DNA from 4 places in the Shinella sp. NM-101 genome. Region 4 is predicted to be linked to each of the others. Evidence: riboswitches for the same ligand, from Rfam matches in the RefSeq annotation. Region 4 holds a riboswitch; each other region holds the start of a gene.
What was found. Region 4 has a riboswitch for cobalamin ahead of metE (5-methyltetrahydropteroyltriglutamate--homocysteine S-methyltransferase). Riboswitches for the same ligand answer to the same signal wherever they lie in the genome.
Positions count from the first base shown of each region.

Region 1: another riboswitch for cobalamin. It lies ahead of L0976_RS04685 (aromatic ring-hydroxylating dioxygenase subunit alpha); the one in region 4 lies ahead of metE (5-methyltetrahydropteroyltriglutamate--homocysteine S-methyltransferase).
Region 2: another riboswitch for cobalamin. It lies ahead of nrdH (glutaredoxin-like protein NrdH); the one in region 4 lies ahead of metE (5-methyltetrahydropteroyltriglutamate--homocysteine S-methyltransferase).
Region 3: another riboswitch for cobalamin. It lies ahead of fdhA (formaldehyde dehydrogenase, glutathione-independent); the one in region 4 lies ahead of metE (5-methyltetrahydropteroyltriglutamate--homocysteine S-methyltransferase).

Region 1 is NZ_JACBFT010000002.1:172,437-177,959, reverse strand. It holds gene L0976_RS04690 (hybrid-cluster NAD(P)-dependent oxidoreductase) at 1-346, opposite strand, end outside; gene L0976_RS04685 (aromatic ring-hydroxylating dioxygenase subunit alpha) at 348-1,592, opposite strand; cobalamin riboswitch at 1,700-1,946, opposite strand; gene L0976_RS04680 (DUF6656 family protein) at 2,245-2,850, shown strand; gene L0976_RS04675 (diguanylate cyclase domain-containing protein) at 2,858-3,922, opposite strand; gene L0976_RS04670 (L-threonylcarbamoyladenylate synthase) at 4,074-5,048, shown strand; gene L0976_RS04665 (FAD-binding oxidoreductase) at 5,061-5,523, shown strand, end outside.
Region 2 is NZ_JACBFT010000007.1:42,961-48,483, reverse strand. It holds gene L0976_RS14710 (U32 family peptidase) at 1-717, shown strand, start outside; gene L0976_RS14705 (hemerythrin domain-containing protein) at 727-1,188, opposite strand; cobalamin riboswitch at 1,435-1,652, shown strand; gene nrdH (glutaredoxin-like protein NrdH) at 1,903-2,124, shown strand; gene nrdI (class Ib ribonucleoside-diphosphate reductase assembly flavoprotein NrdI) at 2,135-2,533, shown strand; gene nrdE (class 1b ribonucleoside-diphosphate reductase subunit alpha) at 2,530-4,734, shown strand; gene nrdF (class 1b ribonucleoside-diphosphate reductase subunit beta) at 4,748-5,523, shown strand, end outside.
Region 3 is NZ_JACBFT010000003.1:113,461-118,983, reverse strand. It holds gene L0976_RS07615 (asparaginase) at 1-632, shown strand, start outside; gene fdhA (formaldehyde dehydrogenase, glutathione-independent) at 731-1,921, opposite strand; cobalamin riboswitch at 2,103-2,305, opposite strand; gene L0976_RS07605 ((2Fe-2S)-binding protein) at 2,525-3,040, shown strand; gene L0976_RS07600 (xanthine dehydrogenase family protein subunit M) at 3,037-4,053, shown strand; gene L0976_RS07595 (xanthine dehydrogenase family protein molybdopterin-binding subunit) at 4,063-5,523, shown strand, end outside.
Region 4 is NZ_JACBFT010000010.1:77,709-83,231, forward strand. It holds gene L0976_RS18740 (acyl-CoA thioesterase) at 29-841, opposite strand; gene metE (5-methyltetrahydropteroyltriglutamate--homocysteine S-methyltransferase) at 838-3,171, opposite strand; cobalamin riboswitch at 3,271-3,486, opposite strand; gene L0976_RS18750 (aromatic ring-hydroxylating dioxygenase subunit alpha) at 3,567-4,796, opposite strand; gene recJ (single-stranded-DNA-specific exonuclease RecJ) at 5,103-5,523, opposite strand, start outside.

The DNA.
Region 1 (5,523 bases), on a different contig from region 4:
GCGGCCCGAAGGCCTTCAGCTTCATGCCGGGGCGCAGGTTGTCGAACATCCAGCGCGTGCCGATGGAGTTCTTCTGCGCCTTCACCGTCACCGCGACCGAGAACGGGCGCGATGGCGAGGAGGACAGCGTGTAGGTGCGCATGACCGGATCGTCCTCCGACACCGGCAGCTCCAGCGTGACGAACTGGCCCGGCAGATACCGGAACCAGTTCTTCTGGTCGGAGCTGAAGGTGAAGGTCATCACATCAGCCGTTTCCACGGTGACGGCGATGCACTCCAGCAGGTTGTGGCGGTCGTGCCAGGGATTGAGTTCGTCGAAATGGTGGAAATGGCTGACGACCGTCATGTCACGCGACCTTGGTAAGCGGCTTCTTGGCGCCGTCGAGCCGCTCGATCATGAAGTTCGAGTACCATTCGACGAACTGCATGACGCCGCCCTCGTCCTCGGCCGAATAGGGGCCGGGCTGGTAGGCGGGCGAGCGGATGCCGAAGGCATTTTCCTCGACGATCCGGCGGTCCTGGTCGTTGGTCTCGGTCCAGACATGGGTGAGTTCGTCGAGACGGTAGTCGACGCCCTCGACCGCATCCTTGTTGACGAGCCACTTCGTCGTGACCTGCGTCAGTTCCGGGCCGAGCGGCAGCACGCGGAAGGTGATGGCGTGGTCGGCGAGGACGTGGTTCCACGTCGTCGGATAGTGGAAGAGCAGCAGCGTGCCGACATGGCTTTCCAGCATGTCGTTGGAGAGCGGGCGCTGCACCGCGCGCGCGCCGGACATGGTGTAGCTCTCCGCATCCTGGATGAGCGGCATGCGGGCAGCGCGGAACTGGCCGGTCGGCGAGATGCGGAATTCGCTCGGCAGGCCCGCGGCCTCGCACTTCGCCCAATGCGCGGCGATGACCGGATCGTCCTTCGCCCCTTGCACGCCGGTCGCGCTCGGCGCTTCCGGATAGGTGCGGCAGAGCTCCGGGTGGTTTGCGGCGCAGTGGTAGCACTCGCGGTTGTTCTCCCAGACGAGCTTCCAGTTGCCCTTCTCGATGATCGTGCTCTCGAAGGCGACCTTCGTCTCTCCGAGGCGGTGGCGGGCGAGATAAGGCTCAGCCGTCGAACGGAAGGCGGAAAAGTCGGGCGCCTCGTCGGCGAGGCAGATGAAGATGTAGCCGCCGACGGTCTCGCAGTGGATCTGCTTCAAGCTGTGCTGCGTCTTGTCGAAATCCGCCGCCATGTGGCGGGCAAAGAGCAGAGAGCCGTCGAGCTCGTAGGTCCACTGGTGGTAGGGACAGACGAGCTTGGCCGAGGTGCCCTTGTGCTGCGTGCACACGCGCGAACCGCGATGGCGGCAGGAATTGTGCAGCGCGCGGACGGTGCCCGAACGGTCGCGGGTGATGACGACGGGATAATCGCCGACCTGCACGGTGAAGAAGTTGCCGGCCTTCGGGATCTCGCAGTCATGGCCGATGAACAGCCAGTCGCGATACCAGATCGTCTCGAGGTCGAGCTTGTAGTGGTCGGGGTCGATATAGAAGGCCTGCTCGAGGCTGTAGCCCTCGCGCCGGTTCTTGAGCTTGCGGAGCACGTCGCTGCTGATGTCCATGGCGGATCCTCAACTAATCCAGATTTGGGCCGAGGCGCACGGGAGGAGACGGCATCCGGGCGGAAGACCGCACGGGCTGCACGCTTCCCGGCCGCCCGCCGCAGCCAGTCACGATCGTTTCTCCAGGCTGGTTTCCGGGCTGAGGAGCGTCCTGCCGGGCCGTTCCCTTTTCGAAGCCGGACGGCTTCGAGGGTCGTGCCTTGCCTGACCGGTGCAACGCCTTCCCAGACCTCCCGTCCAGTGGCCGCTGCTGCACCTTGCTCCAACACCGTTGCGGGGGCAGCGCCGGACTTCAACCGGCTTCCCAATTCTCCACCCCCCTGCGGGGGCAGCACCTTGAGTGTCTCCATCTAACCGCAAGCGCGGCGGCGCGGCATGTCGGAAAACGACATGCCATTCTGATTTGACGACAGTCAAGACGGAGCATGGAGCACAGATAGAATCCGGTTTTCTCCACTTAACTCAACTACATATGCCGATTTTCACGGCAGGCCGCCCATTCTTTCGGCACGCCCGCATCCGCGATCAGTCTCTTGTCATATTGCGACCATGATTGTGACGCGCAAAAGAAGGCAGCCGCACGGAAAGGAATGCTTAACGACGTTTTCATAAGCTTTCCGGCAATCCGGGCGCGAGGACGGGGTGTCGAAGCGTGCAGCAGACGAAATTCCGATACTACGACGCCGTGGCGTTCAAGCGCGCGAACCCGCCGCGCTCCGCCGTTCATACGGAATTCCTGCGCACCGGCCGCATCGAGCGCAATTTTAGCTGGAGCCCGAACGAGAAGCGCTATCTCAGCTACCAGGAGGTGGCCGAGCGGACGGGCCGCAAGCTGGAGCGGGCGGGCAACGTCACCCACGAGCGCATCAACGGCTTCCACCGTTCGATCCAGTTCCCGAAGCTGATCTTCCACCGCACGCTCGCCGGGACGCCGCATCTCGGCTACTGCCACATCACGGTTGCCAATTCGCGCTTTGCGGAGTTCGACAATGTGCAATGGGCCTTCTACATGGCCAATTTCCTCGCCGAGATCGGCGACGGGGAACAGTTCTTCGCCGGCATTTCGCAAAAGCCGGGACGCATGTATTTCGCCGTCGCCATCGCGCCGGCGGAAGATGAAGGGCGCCTGACGATCGACCGGACGGTGCGCGGCAACGGCGTCATCTTCCGCACGGACGACCCGAAGCTCGCCATGAAGAACGTGCTGATGCTCGGTGCGCGCAACGAAACCCTGCGCAGGGCCATCGAGGCGCTCTGACGCGGGCTCACGAAGCCTTGTAGAGCATCCACTCCTTGCCGGCCGGCACCTCGTCGCCGCGGCCGTAGACGACGATCTGGTCGCCCCCCGCCGCCTTCGCCTCCGCCAGCGCCCGTTCGCAGGCGGACGAAAGGTCGAGCGCGCTGTCGGCCCGGTCCGTCATGCACACGCCGGTGGAAAGCGTGAGATTGCCGAGATTGCGGCCGGTGCGCGGATCACGCAGCGGCACCGCCTGGAAGGCCGCGCGCAGGAGATCGACAAGGCGCGTTACCTCGCCCTCGTCCGCGGTGTTGAACAGGAAACCGAAACGCAGGCCGTCGAAGCGCACGGCAAGGTCCTGCGCCGGGAAGGCCTGGCGGATGAGGCCGCCATAGAAGGTGACGAGATGGTCCGACAGCGCCTCGATCTGGCCGGGCGAGAACCGCCGCTCGGCATCGACCTCCGCAATCGCCACGCCGCACAGCAGCGGCATCTGCGGATTGGCGTAGACGCGGGCGAGCGCCTTGTTGAAGGCGCGGCGGTTGCCGAGCCTGGTCGGCGGGTCGATGAACTTCGTCGCCTCGAACTCCACCATCTCCTTCTGGATGCTTTCCATGGCGGCGGTCTGCGCCGCGACCTTCTCCGCCATTTCCGCCGCATGGTTGACGCGCTGCTCGGTCGCCCGCTGCAGCGCCTCGAGCGAGCTGCCGAGCGCGCCTTCGCCAAGGCGTCCGGCATCGCGGATGACCTGCGAGGCCTCGCCGATCAGGCGGCCGTAGTCGTTGAGCGAGGAGCGCTCCTGGCTGAGCAGGTGCATGAAGTTGCTCATCTCGCTGCTGAGCGCGCCCGCCGAACGCTGCAGCACGCTCGCCTCGTGCTGGTGGGGCAGGTATTTGCGGCCGAGTTCGTCGAGGGCGGCCTGCGACTTGTATTTGCCGAGCGCGATGAAGTCGCGCACGAGATCCGGATTGCTGCCGGCATAGGCCTCGTAGACCAGTTCGTAATTGCGCGGCAGGCCGTCAATGCCCATCTGCTTCATCGCCATCGCGATCCGCAAGGCGATGTCGGTTTTCGAGGATTTTCTGTGAGTCATGATGGGGACCTGCGTGCGGGACTGTTGGCCCCCGTATAACAGGCGGCTCTTTCGGCCCCTCTAACCCGGTCGCTCGAATTTTAGGCAACCGCGCGGTCTTGGCAGCCACGGCCAAAGCCCTGTAAAGGAAGCAGAAAGACGGAAGGACGACATGGCGGATATCGTGGATACCCGGACGGATGGCGAGGCCGCGCTGGCACGCGCCGTGGAGACGCTCGCGCGCGGCGTGCCCGTCGCCATTCCCACCGAGACGGTCTACGGCCTTGCCGCCGACGCCACCGATCCGCTGGCCATAACCCGCATCTATGAAATGAAGGGCCGGCCGCGCTTCAATCCGCTGATCTGCCACATGGCCGATCTTGCCATGGCGGAAAGGCACGCGGTCTTCGACCCGCTGTCGCGCCGGATCGCCGAGGCCTTCTGGCCCGGCCCGCTGACGCTGATCGTGCCGATCCGACCGGAAAGTCCCATCCATCCGCTGGCACGCGCCGGCCTCGACACGGTCGGCATCCGCGTGCCGACCGGCATCGCAGGCCGCCTGATCGCCGCCTTCGGCCGGCCGCTCGCAGCCCCCAGCGCCAACACCTCCGGCCGCATCAGCCCCACCACCGCCCGCCATGTCGCCGAGGATTTCGGTGACCGGCTGGAACTGGTGCTCGACGGCGGCCCCACGACCGTCGGCCTCGAATCCACGATCCTCAAGGTCGAGGGGGAGACGATCCGGCTCTTGCGGCCCGGCGGGCTCGACGCCGCAGACGTCGAGCGCGTCATCGGCCGCCCGGTCACGCGCGGCGACAAGGCGGGCGCAACGATCGAGGCGCCCGGCATGCTGGCCTCGCACTATGCGCCCGACGCCCCGGTGCGCCTCGATGCCGGCGACGTGAAACCCGGTGAGGCGCTGATCCGTTTCGGCGGCACGCCGCTTCCCGGAGAAGGCGAGGCCGCGCTGGTGCTCGACCTCAGCCCCAGCGGCAACCTTGCCGAAGCGGCCGCCAATCTCTTCGGCTACATGAAGACGGCGGATGCGGCGGGCGCGCGCTCCATCGCCGTTTCGCCGATCCCCACGACCGGCCTCGGCGAGGCGATCAACGACCGCCTGCAGCGCGCGGCGGCGCCCCGCAGCTAGGAGAAACGCGCGATGGTCAAGGCGACGCTCACCCCCGATCTCATCGCCCGCTTCGCGGACATCACCGGCCCCGGATATGCCCTCGCCGACGACAGGGACATCGCCCCCTATCTCGTCGAGAGCCGCGGGCTCTACCACGGCACCTCTCCGCTGGTGCTGCGGCCCGGCTCGGTGAAGGAGGTCTCGGCGATCCTGGCGCTCGCCACGGAAACGCGCACCGCGATCGTGCCGCAGGGCGGCAATACGGGCCATGTCGGCGGCAGCGTGCCGCGCGAGGGGGCGGCGGATGTCGTGCTTTCCCTCTCCCGCCTCAACCGCATCCGAGACGTCGACCCGGTCGGCAACGTGATCGTCGCGGACGGCGGCTGCGTCCTTGCGGACATCCATAAGGCGGCCGAAGCCGTCGACCGGCTCTTCCCGCTGTCGCTCGGCTCGGAAGGCTCCTGCCAGATCGGCGGCAACCTTTCCACCAATG
Region 2 (5,523 bases), on a different contig from region 4:
TCGACGCTCGCCATGGTGACGCTGGAGCGGGAAAGCCGGCACGTCCGCGATCTCATCCGCGACAGCGTCCATCCGGTCGAGGCCAACGACCTTTCCGCCCTCGGCCTCCTCAAGGGCAGGCCGCATTCCATCGGCCCGCTGGTCAATGTCTACAATGCCGCCACGGCGCGCATGCTTGCCGCGCGCGGGGCGCAGAACATCTGTCTGCCGCCGGAACTGCCGGCCGCCTCGATCCGCGAGATGCTGGCCGCCATGCCCGGCTTTTCCTTCGAGCTCTTCGCCTTCGGCCGCATGCCGCTCGCCATCTCCGCCCGCTGCGCCCATGCGCGCTCCAAGGGGCTGACGAAGGACAATTGCCAGTTCATCTGCGGCGAGGAGCCGGACGGCCTGCCGCTGCGCACGCTCGACAGGCAGTCCTTCCTCGTGCTGAACGGCGTGCAGACCATGTCGAGCAGTTGCGCCGTGCTGGTCGACGACCTCGCGCCGCTGGCCGAGGCGGGCCTTTGCCGCGTCCGCCTGTCGCCGCAGGACTGCGACATGGTGGCCGTGGCCAACCTCTATCGCGCCGTGCTCGACGGCCGGATGGATGGTGCGGAGGCGATCGCGGAACTGGCATCCGTCTATCCGGGCGTGCCCTTCTCAAACGGCTTCCTGCACCAGCAGGAAGGCGCGGCCTGGGTGTCGCGCGGGCGGAACGCGGCGATGGGGCACGCCTGAGCGGAAGGCTCAGGCGAAGACCTCGCGCACGTCCGCCTTGGCGGAGAGCAGCGCCTCCAGCAGCACCTGCTCGGAAAAGACATGGCGGCGCAGGCTTTCCTGGAAGCCGCCGATCATGCGGGCAACGGTATCCGGGGAGAGCGCGCAACGCTCCTCCGCGACCGCCTTCAGCGTCAGCGACAGTTCCTCCGCGGCCAGCCTGTCATAGCGGTGCTCCGCCTTCAGCCGCTCGATCGTCAGGGCCGCGAAGCAGGAGCCGGCATTGCGGTCGAAATCGGGAAAGAGCAGGCGCTCCTCCAGGTCGTGAACCGCCCTGAGGAGGGGCGGGATCGCCTCGGCGAGGTCCCGCAGTTCGCTGACGATCCCGGGCTCTCCTGCCGCCTCCTCGAGGCGCAGGCAGAGATCGAGCAGGTCTTTATGAAGCGCTTCCAGCCGGCCGATGTCGGCAGCGGCGAGGGACGGTTCGGTCATGGTGCCTCCTGCAGCCTGTCCATTCGGCAGCGCATCCGTGCGGCGATATGTGTGGCCGGGCTGCGCATCCGCCATGGAACGATCCTTTTGACGCCGCCATCATGCCGTGCTCCGGCCCGCCGCTCTTTGTGCCGGCGCAAAGTCGCCCGCAGGCGGACCGGCGGGCCTGCCCGCGCCGCCGCCGGCCGAATGTCATGAATCCGTTGATAACCTGCCATAGCCATTGACGCATTTTTTACCTCGTCTACTATATCTTGTGTTCGAGGTTCCTTCGATTCGAGAGGATCGAAGGCTAAGACGGGAATCCGGGGCGGCCATGATGGCCGCGACAATCCGGAGCTGCCCCCGCAACTGTAAGCGGCGAGCATTCGTTCGATGAGCCACTGGGGCGCAAATGCCTTGGGAAGGCGGACGGATGTGGCGACCCGCAAGCCAGGAGACCTGCCTCGCGCATCAACGTCCACGGGCGGGGAGTCCGGCAGGCGAGTGGTCGGTGCGGAATGATGCCGCCCGTCGTTTTCCCTGGTGCCCCGCGTAACTGCTTCGGGGTGAAGTCCATGTCGATCACGTTTCCAGCGTATCCGCGCGAGTAGCAGCGCCCCTGTGCCCGGCCGTCGGTACACGGCCGTCCATCTCATGTCCGACGTCTCGGACGGCCATCGGCGGATGGCCGGACGATCTCCCATGCCCAATTCCCAGACCACGAGGAAAACCATGTCCATCACCGTCTATTCCAAGCCCGCCTGCGTCCAGTGCACCGCGACCACCCGCGCGCTCGACCGCCAGGGTATCGATTACCGAGTCGTCGACGTGTCCGAGGACGCCGATGCCTTCGCGCTCGTGCAGGGCCTCGGCTATCGCCAGGTTCCCGTCGTCATCGCCGGCGAGCGCCATTGGGCCGGCTTCCGGCCGGACATGATCAGCGCGCTCGCCTGAGGGGCGCATGATGGCCGGGCTCGTCTACTTCTCCAGCCGTTCGGAAAACACCCGCCGCTTCGTCGAAAAGCTCGGGGTCAAGGCCCTGCGCCTGCCGGTCGATGCGGCGGAGGAGTCGCCGGAGGTCGAGGACCCCTTCGTGCTGGTCTCGCCGACCTATGGCGGGGGCGGCCAGAAGGGGGCGGTGCCGAGGCCCGTCATCCGCTTCCTCAACAATCCGCGCAACAGAAGCCTGATCCGCGGCGTCATCGCGGCCGGCAACACCAATTTCGGCACCGGATACGCCGTCGCGGGCAACATCATTTCCGCGAAGTGCGCGGTGCCGTTCCTCTACCGTTTCGAGCTGCTCGGCACGAAGGAGGACGTCGACAACGTCAGACAGGGACTGGAACGATTTTGGACACGATGAACACCCCGACGCCCCGGGACGCGAGCGAAAAAACGCCTCACGCGTTTCCTCACCCCGTGGCAGACAAGCCGGCGAAGGCCCCGGAAATCACGGCGCTGGATTACCACGCGCTGAACGCGATGCTGAACCTCTACGACGACGAGGGGAAGATCCAGCTCGACAAGGACCGGCAGGCCGCCAAGCAATATTTCCTCCAGCACGTCAACCAGAACACGGTCTTCTTCCATAACCTCAGGGAGAAGCTCGATTACCTGGTGACCGAGGGTTATTACGAGCAGGAGGTGCTGGACCAGTATTCCTTCAATTTCGTGCGCGATCTCTTCGACCACGCCTATGACAGGAAATTCCGCTTTCCCACCTTTCTCGGCGCGTTCAAGTACTACACGTCCTATACGCTGAAGACCTTCGACGGAAAGCGCTACCTGGAGCGCTACGAGGACCGGGTCTGCATGGTGGCGCTGGCGCTGGCGCGCGGCAGCGAGCAGCTTGCCCGCGAGCTCGTCGACGAGATCATCTCCGGCCGCTTCCAGCCGGCGACGCCCACCTTCCTCAACGCCGGCAAGAAGCAGCGCGGCGAGCTCGTCTCCTGCTTCCTGCTGCGCGTCGAGGACAACATGGAGAGCATCGGCCGCTCGATCAATTCGGCCCTGCAGCTTTCCAAGCGCGGCGGCGGCGTCGCGCTGTCGCTGACGAACCTTCGCGAGATGGGCGCGCCGATCAAGCAGATCGAGAACCAGTCGTCCGGCGTCATCCCCGTGATGAAGCTGCTGGAGGACAGTTTCTCCTATGCCAACCAGCTCGGCGCGCGGCAGGGGGCGGGCGCGGTCTACCTCCACGCCCATCATCCCGACATCATGCGCTTCCTCGACACCAAGCGCGAGAATGCCGACGAGAAGATCCGCATCAAGACGCTCTCCCTCGGCGTCGTCATCCCCGACATCACCTTCGAGCTCGCCAGGAACAACGAGGACATGTACCTGTTCTCGCCGCATGACGTGGAGCGCGTCTACGGCGTGCCCTTCACCGAGATCTCGGTGAGCGAGAAGTACCGCGAGATGGTCGAGGACGGGCGCATCCGCAAGAAGAAGATCAAGGCGCGCGACTTCTTCCAGGTCATCGCCGAGATCCAGTTCGAGAGCGGCTATCCCTACATCATGTTCGAGGACACGGTGAACCGGGAAAACCCCATCGCCGGCCGCATCTCCATGAGCAATCTCTGCTCAGAGATCCTCCAGGTGAGCGAGGCGAGCGAGTTCAACGACGACCTCTCCTATGCGAAGATGGGCAAGGACATCTCCTGCAACCTCGGTTCGCTCAACATCGCCGCCGCGATGGACAGCCCCGATTTCGGCCAGACCATCGAGACCTCGATCCGCGCGCTGACGGCGGTCTCGGAGATGAGCCACATCTCCTCGGTCCCCTCGATCGAGAAGGGCAACGACGACAGCCACGCCATCGGCCTCGGCCAGATGAACCTGCACGGATATCTCGCCCGCGAGCGCATCTTCTATGGTTCGCAAGAGGGTGTCGATTTCACCAATATCTACTTCTACACGGTGACCTACCACGCCGTCCGCGCTTCCAACCGGCTGGCGGTGGAGAAGGCAAAGAGCTTCAAGGGCTTCGAGAACTCGAAATACGCCTCCGGCGAATATTTCGACAAGTACACCGAGCGGGAATGGCTGCCGGCGACGGAGAGGGTCAAGGCCCTTTTCGATGCGGCGGGCATCGACATCCCGACCCAGGAGGACTGGCGCGCGCTGAAGGCCGCTGTCATGGAAGGCGGGCTCTACAACCAGAACCTCCAGGCCGTGCCGCCGACCGGCTCGATCTCCTACATCAACCACTCGACCTCCTCGATCCACCCGATCGTCTCGAAGATCGAGATCCGGAAAGAGGGCAAGATCGGCCGCGTCTACTATCCGGCCGCCTTCATGACCAACGACAATCTCGACTATTACCAGGATGCCTACGAGATCGGCCCGGAGAAGATCATCGACACCTATGCGGCGGCCACGCAGCACGTCGACCAGGGCCTGTCGCTGACGCTGTTCTTCCGCGACACCGCGACGACCCGCGACATCAACCGGGCGCAGATCTACGCCTGGAAGAAGGGCATCAAGACCATCTACTACATCCGCCTTCGCCAGATGGCGCTGTCCGGCACGGAAGTGCAGGGCTGCGTCTCCTGCGCCCTCTGATTTCGGTGACGCCATGAACATCCAAGTGAAGACCAAGGCCCCGAAGGCCGCCAGCGCCATCCGCGCCATCAACTGGAACCGCATCGATGACGACAAGGACCTGGAGGTCTGGAACCGCCTGACCGGCAATTTCTGGCTGCCGGAAAAGGTGCCGCTCTCCAACGACATCCCCTCCTGGGCGACCCTGAAACCGGAAGAGCAGAAGCTCACCATCCGCGTCTTCACCGGCCTCACCCTGCTCGACACGATCCAGAACGGCGTCGGCGCGGTGAAGCTGATGGCGGACGCGGCAACGCCGCACGAGGAGGCGGTGCTTTCCAACATCTCCTTCATGGAGGCGGTGCATGCGCGCTCCTATTCCTCGATCTTCTCGACTCTGTGCCTGACGCCCGACGTCGACGACGCCTATCGCTGGTCGGAGGAGAACGAGTTCCTGCAAAGGAAGTCGGCGCTGATCATGGAGCAATACGCCTCCGGCGATCCCCTGAAGAAGAAGATCGCCTCCGTCTTCCTCGAAAGCTTCCTGTTCTATTCCGGCTTCTACCTGCCGATGTACTGGTCGAGCCGTGCCAAGCTCACCAACACCGCCGACCTGATCCGCCTCATCATCCGCGACGAGGCCGTGCACGGCTACTATATCGGCTACAAGTTCCAGCGCGCAATCGAGCGCCTGGGCGCGCAGAAGCAGCAGGAGATCAAGGACTTCGCCTTCGATTTCCTGCTCGAGCTCTACGACAACGAGGCCAGGTACACCGAGGAACTCTACGACGGCGTCGGCCTCACCGAGGA
Region 3 (5,523 bases), on a different contig from region 4:
CCGCCGACGCGCCGGACAGCGACGGCCCGCGCAACATCGCGGACGCCGTGCGGGTGGCCGGCGCTCCGGGCACGCGCGGCCTCGGCACGCTCCTGTGCTTCGAGCAGGAATTCCACGCCGCGCGCGACGTGACGAAGTCTCACACATCGCGCGTCGACACGTTCGTGTCCGGCGAGCACGGCAAGCTCGGCGAGGTCGACGGGGACACCGTGATCGTGCACCGACGCCCCAACCTCGCCGGCACGATCTCAACGGACCGCGTCGAGGAAGACGTCGAGATCGTCAAGCTGGGGATCGGGACCACGGACCGCTCCATCCGCCTTGCCGCCGCAGCCGGCGTGAAGGGGATCGTCATCGAGGGTTTCGGCCGGGGGAATGCGACCCCGCCGGTGACCGCAGCGGCGATAGAGCTCGTCGGCCAGGGCATTCCGGTCGTCATGACCAGCCGTTGCCAGCGGGGGCGCGTGAAGCCGATCTACGGCAATGGCGGCGGACGGACGCTCGCCGAAGGCGGCGTCATCTTCGCGGGTGACCTCAGCGCCCAGAAGGCCCGCATCCTCCTGTCCGTGCTGCTAGGCAGCGGCATGCCGATGGCGGAGATCCGGCGGCAGGTCGAACGGTTCGGGATGTAAGAAGCTCCGCAGCCTGCTGGCGATGAAACGCCGCCTTCGACTGCGGAGCGGTAAGGAAGGCACCGGCCAGCCTTGCCGGCCGGTGCCCGATCATGCCGTCAGGCTGCCTTCAGCAGGTCGCCATGCGGGTCGAGCACGAACTTCGTCGCCGCTCCCTGGTCGAAGCTCTCGTAGCCCTGGACCGCGTCGTCGAGCGCGATGATCTTCGCGTTGACGATGTCGGCGATCGGCAGGCGGTCGTGCAGGATCGCCTGCATGAGCTGGCGATTGTACTTCAGCACGGGCGTCTGGCCGGTGTGGAAGGACTGCGCCTTCGCCCAGCCGAGGCCGAAGCGCAGCGCCAAGCTGCCGTGCTTGGCCGCGTCGTCCACGGCACCCGGATCCTCGGTGACATAGAGGCCGGGGATGCCGATGGAGCCCGCGGCGCGGGTGATCTCCATCATCTGGTTGAGGACGATGGCCGGCTGCTCGCCGCCGGCATGGCCGCGCGCCTCGAAACCGACGGCATCGATGGCGCTGTCGACCTCGTTGGTGCCGATAACATCGGCGATCATGTCGCCGAGCCGGTCGCTCCTGGAAAGGTCGATCGGCTCGAAGCCGACCCTGGCGGCATGCGCCAGGCGGTCCTTGTTGAAATCGCCGATCATGACGACCGCCGCGCCGAGGATGCGGGCGGAAGCGGCAGCCGCGAGGCCGACCGGACCGGCACCGGCCACATAGACCGTCGAGCCGACGCCGACGCCCGCCCTGACCGCGCCGTGGAAGCCGGTCGGCAGGATGTCCGACAGCATGGTGAGGTCGCGGATCTTCGCCATCGCCTTGTCGCGGTCGGGGAACTTCAGCAGGTTGAAGTCGGCATAGGGGATCGTCACGTAGCGCGCCTGCCCGCCGATCCAGCCGCCCATGTCGACATAGCCGTAGGCGCCGCCGGCGCGCGACGGGTTCACGGTGAGGCAGACGCCGGTATCCTGCGACTTGCAGCAGCGGCAGCGCCCGCAGGCCACGTTGAATGGCACCGAGACGATGTCGCCGACCTCCAGCATCTCGACGTCGATGCCCTTTTCGATGACCTCGCCCGTGATCTCGTGCCCGAGCACGAGACCCGGCATCGCCGTCGTGCGCCCGCGCACCATGTGCTGGTCGGAGCCGCAGATGTTGGTCGAGATCACCTTGAGGATGACCCCGTGCTCGATGCGCCGGCCATCCGGCGCCTCCAGCTTCGGGTCGTCGATGTCGCGCACCTCGACCTTGCCGGGCCGCATGTAGACGACGCCTCTGTTCCTGCTCATAGTCTGTCTCCTCCTGGGTTGAAGCCGTCCTGCCCGCTCCTCGGCAGGCAGGATCGCGATCGCAACGTTTGCGAGCCGCCGGACGGCGGTGCGCATCGTTTCCCGACGACGGGTGGAGAGAGGAAGGAACGGAGCGATTGCAAGACAACGCCGTTCGCCTCTCGATCGCCCACCGCAATCGGCCGAGTCTTTGCTTCAAGGCTGGTTTCCGGGCTTCGGAACCGTCCCTCGAGGACACTCTCGACGCCTTCCCGGCCGGGCGGCCAGTGGCATTCGTCGAGATTTCGTTCCGCTACCGTTGCGGGGGCAGCGCCGGCATCGCACCGGCTTCCCAATTATCCATGCCGAGGCTTTCGGCATGGCACCCTGAATGGCCCAGCATTCCACTTATCGTCCGCAATGACCCGCGAGATAACGACATCGCCGGCACCCTGAACGACAGCTTCCATCCGCTGCATCGACGCATTCGCGCAGCCTGGCGAAGCCGGACTGCGATATTCCCGGGCTTGCGGGCGACATGGCCGGCGTCCATCACCGCCCCGGCAGGAACAAAGCCCAGCGCCTCTCGTTAGCGATCCATCCTCGCAATGAAAGACAGAACCGATGGACACCGTTCCTGCAAGCCGTCTACCCACCTGTCCCCTCTCCGTTACGATCAACGGCACGCCCTATACGCTGGATGTCCATCCCTGGACGACACTCCTCGACCTCCTGCGCAGCGACCTCGAACTGACCGGTACCAAGAAGGGATGCGACCATGGCCAGTGCGGCGCCTGCACCGTCGTCATCGACGGGCAGCGCATGAATGCCTGCCTCAAGCTTGCCGTCACCCTTTCCGGGGCTGCGATCACCACCGTGGAAGGTCTTGGCACGCCGGAAAGGATGCATCCGGTGCAGAAGGCATTCGTCGAGCATGATGCCTTCCAGTGCGGCTACTGCACGCCGGGCCAGATCTGTTCCACCATCGGGCTCCTGAATGAAGGCCATGCCCACACGCGCGACGACATCCGCGAATTGATGAGCGGCAATCTCTGTCGGTGCGGCGCCTATACCAACATCGCCGACGCCATCGAGGATGTGCTTTCGAGCCGGGCTTCCTGGCGGGAGGCGGCGGAATGAAACCCTTTGCCTATACCCGCGCCGAAACCGTCGCGGATGCCGTGGCCGCGCTTGCCGCCAGCCCGCAGGCGCAGTTCCTGGCCGGCGGCACCAACCTTGTCGACCTCATGAAATACGACGTGGCGCACCCGGACGCGATCGTCGATATCAATTCCCTTCCCCTGAAGGAGATCGAGGCGCTTGCCGATGGCGGCCTGCGCATCGGCGCGCTGGCGAGCAATTCCGCCGTCGCCTACGATGCCCGGATCGAGGCGCGCTTTCCCCTGCTTGCAAGCGCCATCCTCGCCGGCGCCTCGCCGCAGTTGCGCAACGCCGCGACGACCGGCGGCAACCTGCTGCAGCGGACCCGCTGCCCCTATTTCTACGACCCGTCCACCCCCTGCAACAAGCGCGAGCCGGGCAGCGACTGCGCGGCCATCGGCGGCCTTACCCGCATGCACGCCATCCTCGGGGCCAGCGACAAATGCATTGCCGTGCATCCCTCCGACATGTGCGTGGCGCTCGCGGCGCTGGACGCCACGGTGGAAGTGGTAGGGCCCGACAGCGCACGGGACATCGCCTTTACCGATTTCCATCGGTTGCCGGGGGATGAGCCGCACCGCGACAATATTCTTGAGCGCGGCGAACTCGTCACGGGCATCCGTCTGGAGGCCAACCATTTTGCCGGTCACTACTCCTATCTGAAGCTGCGCGATCGCCTGTCCTATGCCTTCGCGCTGGTATCGGTCGCCGCTGCGATGGAAATCGCCGACCGACGCATCATCGACCTGCGCGTCGCGCTCGGCGGCGTGGCGCACAAGCCCTGGCGCGATCCGCTCGCCGAGGCGGAATTTGCAGGCGCGCCGGCGGCGGACGAGACATTCCGGCAGGTGGCCGACCGCCTGCTCCTCGATGCCCGGGGCCAGGGCGGCAACGACTTCAAGATTCCCCTCGCCCGACGGGCGATCGTCCGCGCCTTGCGGCAGGCGGCCAGCGGCATGCCGCAGAGCCAGACGACCAAGGCAATCCAATAGGAGGCAAGAATGCTCGACCGTTCCAGAATCGTCGGCCTGCCGATCTCCCGCATCGATGGACCGCTCAAGGTGACCGGGCAGGCCAGATATGCGGCGGAGCATTTCGAGCCCGGAATGCTCTTCGGCCACGCGGCGCTCGCCACCGTTGCCACCGGCCGCATCATCGCGCTCGACGTGCGCGCGGCGGAGCGCGTGCCGGGCGTGGTCAAGATCTATACCCACGAGAACCGGCCGAAAACCGCCTATCGGGACAGCAAGTGGAAGGATGCCGTGGCGCTGCCCGGCCATCCGTTCCGCCCGCTGGAGAACGACCGCGTGCTGTTCGACGGCCAGCCTGTCGCCTTCGTGGTCGCAGAGACGCCGGAGGCCGCGCGTGACGCCGCCGCCCTGATCCACGCGCACTACGCGGCCGAAAGGCCGCACACGGACATCCTCGCCGAACGGCACGACAGCTACGAGCCGCCGGTCGCCCGCATGAAGCAGCTCCTGCCTCCGCCCCCGCGCGGCGACGCCGAGGCCGCCTTTGCCGCGGCACCGCACAAGGTCTCCGCCGATTATCTGCTCTCGGGCGAGCATCACAACCCGATGGAGCTGTTCGCGGCCACCGTGCGCTTCGAGGATGACGGCGTGCTGACGATCCACGACAAGACGCAGGGCTCGCAGAACAGCCGCGACTATGTCTGCGGCGTATTCGGCCTCGACCCCGACAAGGTGATCGTGAAGAACGACTTCGTCGGCGGCGCCTTCGGCCAGGCGCTGCGGCCGAAGCATCACCTCTTCCTGGCCGTGATGGCGAGCCTCGACCTCAGCCGGTCGATGAAGGTGGAGATGACCCGGCGGGAAATGTTCTACCTCTCCTGGCGCCCTTCCTGCGTGCAGACCGTCTCGCTGGCGGCGGATGCGGATGGCCGTCTAAAGGCCGTCCTGCACCATGCCGTGCATGCCACCTCCCGCCATGAAGACTATCAGGAGAACGTCGCGAACTGGTCCGGCCTCGCCTACAAATGCGATAATGTGAAAATCTCCTACGAACTCGTCAAGCTCGACCTCGCAACGCCCGGCGACATGCGCGCACCGGGCGCGGCGAGCGGCATCGCCGCGCTCGAAACGGCCATGGACGAGCTTGCCCATGAGGTCGGCATCGATCCGCTGGAACTGAGGGTGCGCAATTTCGTCCACCGCGACCAGAACCAGGACAAGGCCATCACCTCCAAGGCGTTGCATGCCTGCTACCGCGAGGGCGCGGCGCGTTTCGGCTGGTCGGAGCGCTCGCCGGAGCCGCGCTCCATGCGCGAGGGCAACGACCTCGTCGGCTGGGGCATGGCGGGCGGCATCTGGGAAGCCATGATGTCGAAAGGCGAAGCGAAGGTCCGCCTGTCGACCGACGGCAAGGTCAGGGTCAGCGCGGCGGCCTCCGACATCGGAACCGGGACCTACACGATCCTCGGCCAGATCGCGGCGGAAACGTTC
Region 4 (5,523 bases):
CCGTAACGACACAGGCGAAAAGCCCCGCCTATGCCGGACCGCCATCGTGGCGGACAACCGGAACCGGGCGGTCCCTTTCATCGACCGCGACCATGACGAAGCGGCCGGTCGCGGTCAGGGCGCGGCTTCCGCTCATCAGGTCCTCCGACCAGAGCTCGACCGCCACGGTCATCGAGCTGCGCCCGACGCGCACCACCGTCGCGACCGTGTCGACGATCGATCCCACGGCCACCGGCGCACGGAAATCGACCCGCTCGGACGCGGCGAGCACCGTGATTTTCCGGCCGTGCCGCGTGGCGGCGATGAAGGCCGCCTTGGTCATGGCGGCAAGCGCCTCGCCGCCGAACATGCGGCCGAAGCTGTTCGCCTGGTCGGCAAAGACGATGTCGCTCGCGCGCAGGCCGGGAGCCAACTCCTCATACGCCGCGGAAAGGGGCGGCAGATGCCAGTCCGGCGCCTTGCCTTCGGGAACGGCCACCATGCTGAAGCTGCCGCGGGTGCACAGCCGCCGTTCGCCGCTGACGAGGCCTTCGGCGATCATCTCCACCTCCACCGTCATGGACTTGCGTCCGACGCGCGTCACGCGCGCCAGGAACTCGACCAGTTCCCCGACGCGGGCCGGCGCCTGGAAATCGACGCGGTCGCAGGACGCCGTCACGAAGGGGACGCGCCCATGGCGGGTCGCGGCGATGAAGGCGATGCGGTCCATCAGCGCGAGCCCCGCCCCGCCGAAAAGCGTGCCGTGGTGGTTGGTGTCGCCGGGAAAGACGAGGTCCAGCAGGCGGCTCGACGGCGCCGGGATTTCTCCCGGCGCCGCGAAGGTCTGTTCGCCCGCGCTCACTGCGCTACCTTGCGCAGTTCGCCGGCCGCGGCCACCATGTTGACGAGCGCCGGCCGGACCTCGTCCCACTTGCGGGTCTTCAGGCCGCAATCGGGATTGACCCAGAGCTGGCGATCGTGAAGGCGCTTGCGGGCGAGCGACAGGAGGCCGGTCATCTCACCCACGTCGGGCACGCGCGGCGAGTGGATGTCGTAGACGCCGGGACCGATCTCATTCGGATAGTCGAAATCGCGGAACGCATCGAGCAGTTCCATCTTCGAGCGCGACGTCTCGATGGAGATGACGTCGGCATCCATGGCGGCGATGGCCGAGATGATGTCGTTGAACTCCGAGTAGCACATGTGGGTGTGGATCTGCGTTACGTCCGCGACACCGCTGGCGCACAGGCGGAAGCATTCGACCGCCCAGCCGAGGTAGTGCTGCCAGTCCCGGTGGCGGAGCGGCAGGCCCTCGCGCAGCGCCGCCTCGTCGATCTGGATCATCTTAGCGCCGGCCTTTTCAAGGTCGACCACCTCGTCGCGGATGGCGAGCGCGATCTGCCGGCAGGTCTCGCTGCGCGGAATGTCGTCGCGAACGAACGACCAGTTGAGGATCGTCACCGGGCCGGTCAGCATGCCCTTGACCGGCTTTCCGGTCAGCGACTGCGCATATTGCCACCAGCGCACCGTCATCGGGTTCGGCCGCGAGACGTCGCCGAAGATGATCGGCGGGCGGACATAGCGCGAACCGTAGCTCTGCACCCAGGCATGCTGCGTGAAGGCGAAGCCCGCGAGCTGCTCGCCGAAATACTGCACCATGTCGTTGCGCTCGAATTCGCCGTGCACCAGCACGTCGAGGCCGATCTCCTCCTGCCAGCGGATCGCCGCTTCCGTTTCCTTCTGCAGGAACGCCTCGTAGTCCTTGTAGCTGAGCGCGCCCTTGGCATGGGCGGAACGGGCCTTGCGGACGTCGCCCGTCTGCGGGAAGGAGCCGATCGTCGTCGTCGGGAAGAGCGGCAGCCGGATCGCCGCCGCCTGGACCTTGCGGCGCGTTTCGAATGCGCTGCCGCGCGCCTTCATGCCCTCGTCGATGCCGGCGATGCGGCCCTGGACGAGCGGGTCGGTCACCTTCAGCGAGGCGGCGCGGGCGGCGATGGCCCTCGATGCACCATCGACAGCCTGCCTCACCGCGTCCTCCCCTTCGGCGAGCCCCCTGCCGATCGCCGAAAGCTCGCCCAGCTTCTGCGTGGCAAAGGAAAGCCAGGACTTGAGGTCCGCATCGAGCGCCGTTTCCAGTTCGAGGTCGATCGGCACATGCAGCAGCGGGCATGAGGCGGCAACCTCGACCGCACCCGCGGCGCGCGCGGAAACGACCGGCGCCAGCCGGCCAAGGATCGCCGCAAGGTCCGCCTTCCAGATGTTGCGCCCGTCGATGACGCCGAGCGACAGGACCCGATCGGCCCCCATCGCCTTTGCGACGGGTTCGAGTTGCTCCGGCGCTCGCACCAGATCGACGTGGAGACCGGCGACGGGGAGCGCGGCGACCGCTTCCAGATTGTCGGCCAGCGCGCCGAAATAGGTCGCCAGCATCACCTTCAGGCCCGGCGCGGACCTGGCAAGCGCCTCATAGGCGAGCTTGAAGGCATGGCGCTCGCCTTCCGTCAGGTCGAGCGCCAGGACGGGTTCGTCGACCTGCACCCAGTCGGCGCCGGCGGCCTCCAGCCGGCGGAAGAGCTCCTCGTAGACCGGCAGCAGCCTTGCCAGGAGATCGAGCGGCTTGAAGGTCGAGGGCCGGGCCTTCGAGAGCTTGAGGAAGGTCACCGGACCGAGCACGACCGGGCGCGTATGAATGCCGAGCGCCTTGGCCTCCAGGAAATGATCGACCGGCTTCTGCGCGGTGAGCGTGAAGGCCTGATCCTCGCCGACCTCAGGGACCATGTAGTGATAGTTCGTGTCGAACCACTTGGTCATTTCGAGCGCCGGCACGCCCTGCGCGTGGTGCGCATGGCCGCAGTCGGCGCGGCCGTCGCCCTGACTGCCGCGCGCCATCGCGAAGTAGATCGACAGCGGCACCTCGCCGCCCGTCCAGCCGTAGGCGGCCGGGATTGCGCCGACCATCACGGCCGTGTCGAGCACATGGTCGTAGAGGGAGAAATCGTTGGAGGGAATCTTCGTGATGCCCTGGTCGCGCTGGAGCGCCCAGTTTTCGGCGCGCAGCCTGCGGGCCGTTTCGAGAAGGTCGCTTTCGGCGATCCTGCCGGCCCAGTGGCCTTCGAGAGCGAATTTCAGCTCGCGGTGGCGACCGATGCGCGGGAAGCCGAGGGAGGCGACCGGGAGAGTTTGCTTGGACATTGACATACCCCATAGGTTTCAGGGGGCATGGGTAAAGCGGACGCGAGCAGGCATCGCCGTTTCAGGCGAACTGCAGCAACCACCGGGACACCCCGCCCGTGGACGTTATTTCGTCTTGGCAGGTCTCCTGGCTCACGGGTCGTCACCCTGTCCGTCTTCCCAAGGCCTTGGCCTCAGTGACATCGGTGGACAGCGGCTCGCCGTTTACAGTTGCGGGGGCAGCCCCGGCATTGCCGACGGATCGACGCACCGGATTCCCTCTTAGCCCTGGGACGGATAATGCCGCTCCAGGGAACCATGACGGGGCACAGTTCTGATCATAACGGAGGGATTGTCAACAGATATAAAGAAATCTTTATGTCTTTATTTATTTTACTGATCGCGGAGCACCGCTCTCACGCGCGGCCGATCTCGTCGAGATACCACTCGATGTAGCGCAGTTCGTTGTGCTCCATCGGCGCGATGGGGCCGGGCACGAAATAGTGCGACTGCACGCCGCGGGCGGTGTGCTCGATGATCGCCTTGTCCTCCGCCGTCGTGACCTTCCAGAGCCAGGTGAGCTTCCCGAGATCGTAGTCCCTGCCCTCCTGCGCATTGCCGTCGACCAGCCAGATCAGTTCCATCTCGCAGCTTTCCGCCGTCTTCGGGATGAAGCGATAGATCATGCCGTGGTCGGGATAGCAGACGAGGAATGTCGTGCCGCCAAGATGGATGGAGGTGACCCCGCCGTCGAAATCGGTGAATCGGCCCATCAATGGCGCGACCGCCCTGCCGTCCTCGCTGCCGCTCTGCACGCCGTCATAGAGCGCATAGCGGAAGGCATGGATCGCCTCGCGGCCCTCGCGCGAGGTCTGCCAGTGATTGCCGGAGCCGACCTCGATGCCGAGCGCGCAGGTGCGCGCCTCCATCGCCTCGTTCAGCGCCTCGATCATGTGCAATGGCTGTTCCAGCGCATGGGTCTGCGAATATTCCGGATGCGCGGGGCCGCAATGGTAGCATTCCACATAGTTCTCCACCGCCAGCTTCCAGTTGGCGGCGACCGGATAGGTCTCGCGATGCGCGACCCTGGCACCCGCCCAGCCGTATTGGCCGCAGGTCGCGTGCAGCAGGTTCTCCACCTCGGAAAAGTCGAGCGGCTCTTCGGCGAAGGAGATGAAGACGAGCCCTTCGACGACGCGGACATGCAGCGTCTTCAGCCCGTGGTCCTCGCGCCTGAAATCCTTCGGCATCAGCCGGGCCGCCTTGAGGCTGCCATCGTTGCCGTAGGTCCAGGCATGGTACGGACAGACGAAGACCCGCGCATTGCCCTTCTGTTTCGTGCAGACCTCCGCGCCGCGGTGGCGACAGACGTTGAGCATCGCATGAACCGACCCATCCGGCGCGCGCGTGAGAATCACCTGCTCGGTATCGATGCGGAAGACCTCGAAGTCATTGACCTCTGGAATGACGCTCTCATGGGCGAGACAGTGCCAGTGGCGGCGAAAGACCCGCTCCATATCGCGCCGGTATATCTCCGGATCCTGGTAGAACGGCCGGGCAAGGCCATGCCCCTTGCGGTGCTCGACGATCAAGCGGGCGATTCCATCATTTGCACTATCGATTAGAGCGTCCGCAGCCTGCGCCATGCTTCTTCAACCGTAAAACGTTTTCGATGCAGCGCAGTATCAGCAGCGGCCCGGCGGCCGGCAAGGTGCCGTAATCGGGATAATTAATCGATAAAATCAATCACATGAAAATCCGGAAAACCGTTTGCATGTCGCGATCGGATATTGTCGTTCATGCGGGCCCGTGCACCGGGAATAGCGGATGCGCGATGAAATCGGCAACCGGATCGCGGGGTTGCGCCGCGGCCCGCCGTCAGGCGGCAGGCCTGCCGGGCCGGAAACCGCCCTCACCCGTTTTCCTGAATGCGTCATCGACCGGCAAGCCGGTCAGAACGCCTTGGCGGCGTCGATCACGCGGAACTGGATGCGCCGGTTGCCCTGCCAGCTATCGGCGGAAAGCGTGCCGGCCAGATGCACCGCCTGCCCGCGCTCCTTCATCAGGAAGAGGCCGAGATCGGCTTCCGCGGCGCGGAAGGCCATGGCGTCGAGCCGTCCGCCGTCGGGGCCTTCGAGGCTGACGCGCAGATGATTGACGCCGACGGGGCGCACGTCGCGCACGCGATGCGCCGGCAGCGCGAAGATCGGCTGCGGATGGCCGGAGCCATAGGGGCCAGCCTGTTCGAGCTGGTCGGCGAGCGCGAGCGTTGCGCCGCTGGCGCTGAGCGCACCGTCGATCTTCAGCGTCTCCACGGCCACCAGTTCGCGCACGGCACGCTCCGCGCGCTCCTCGAAGAAGCTGCGCAGCCGG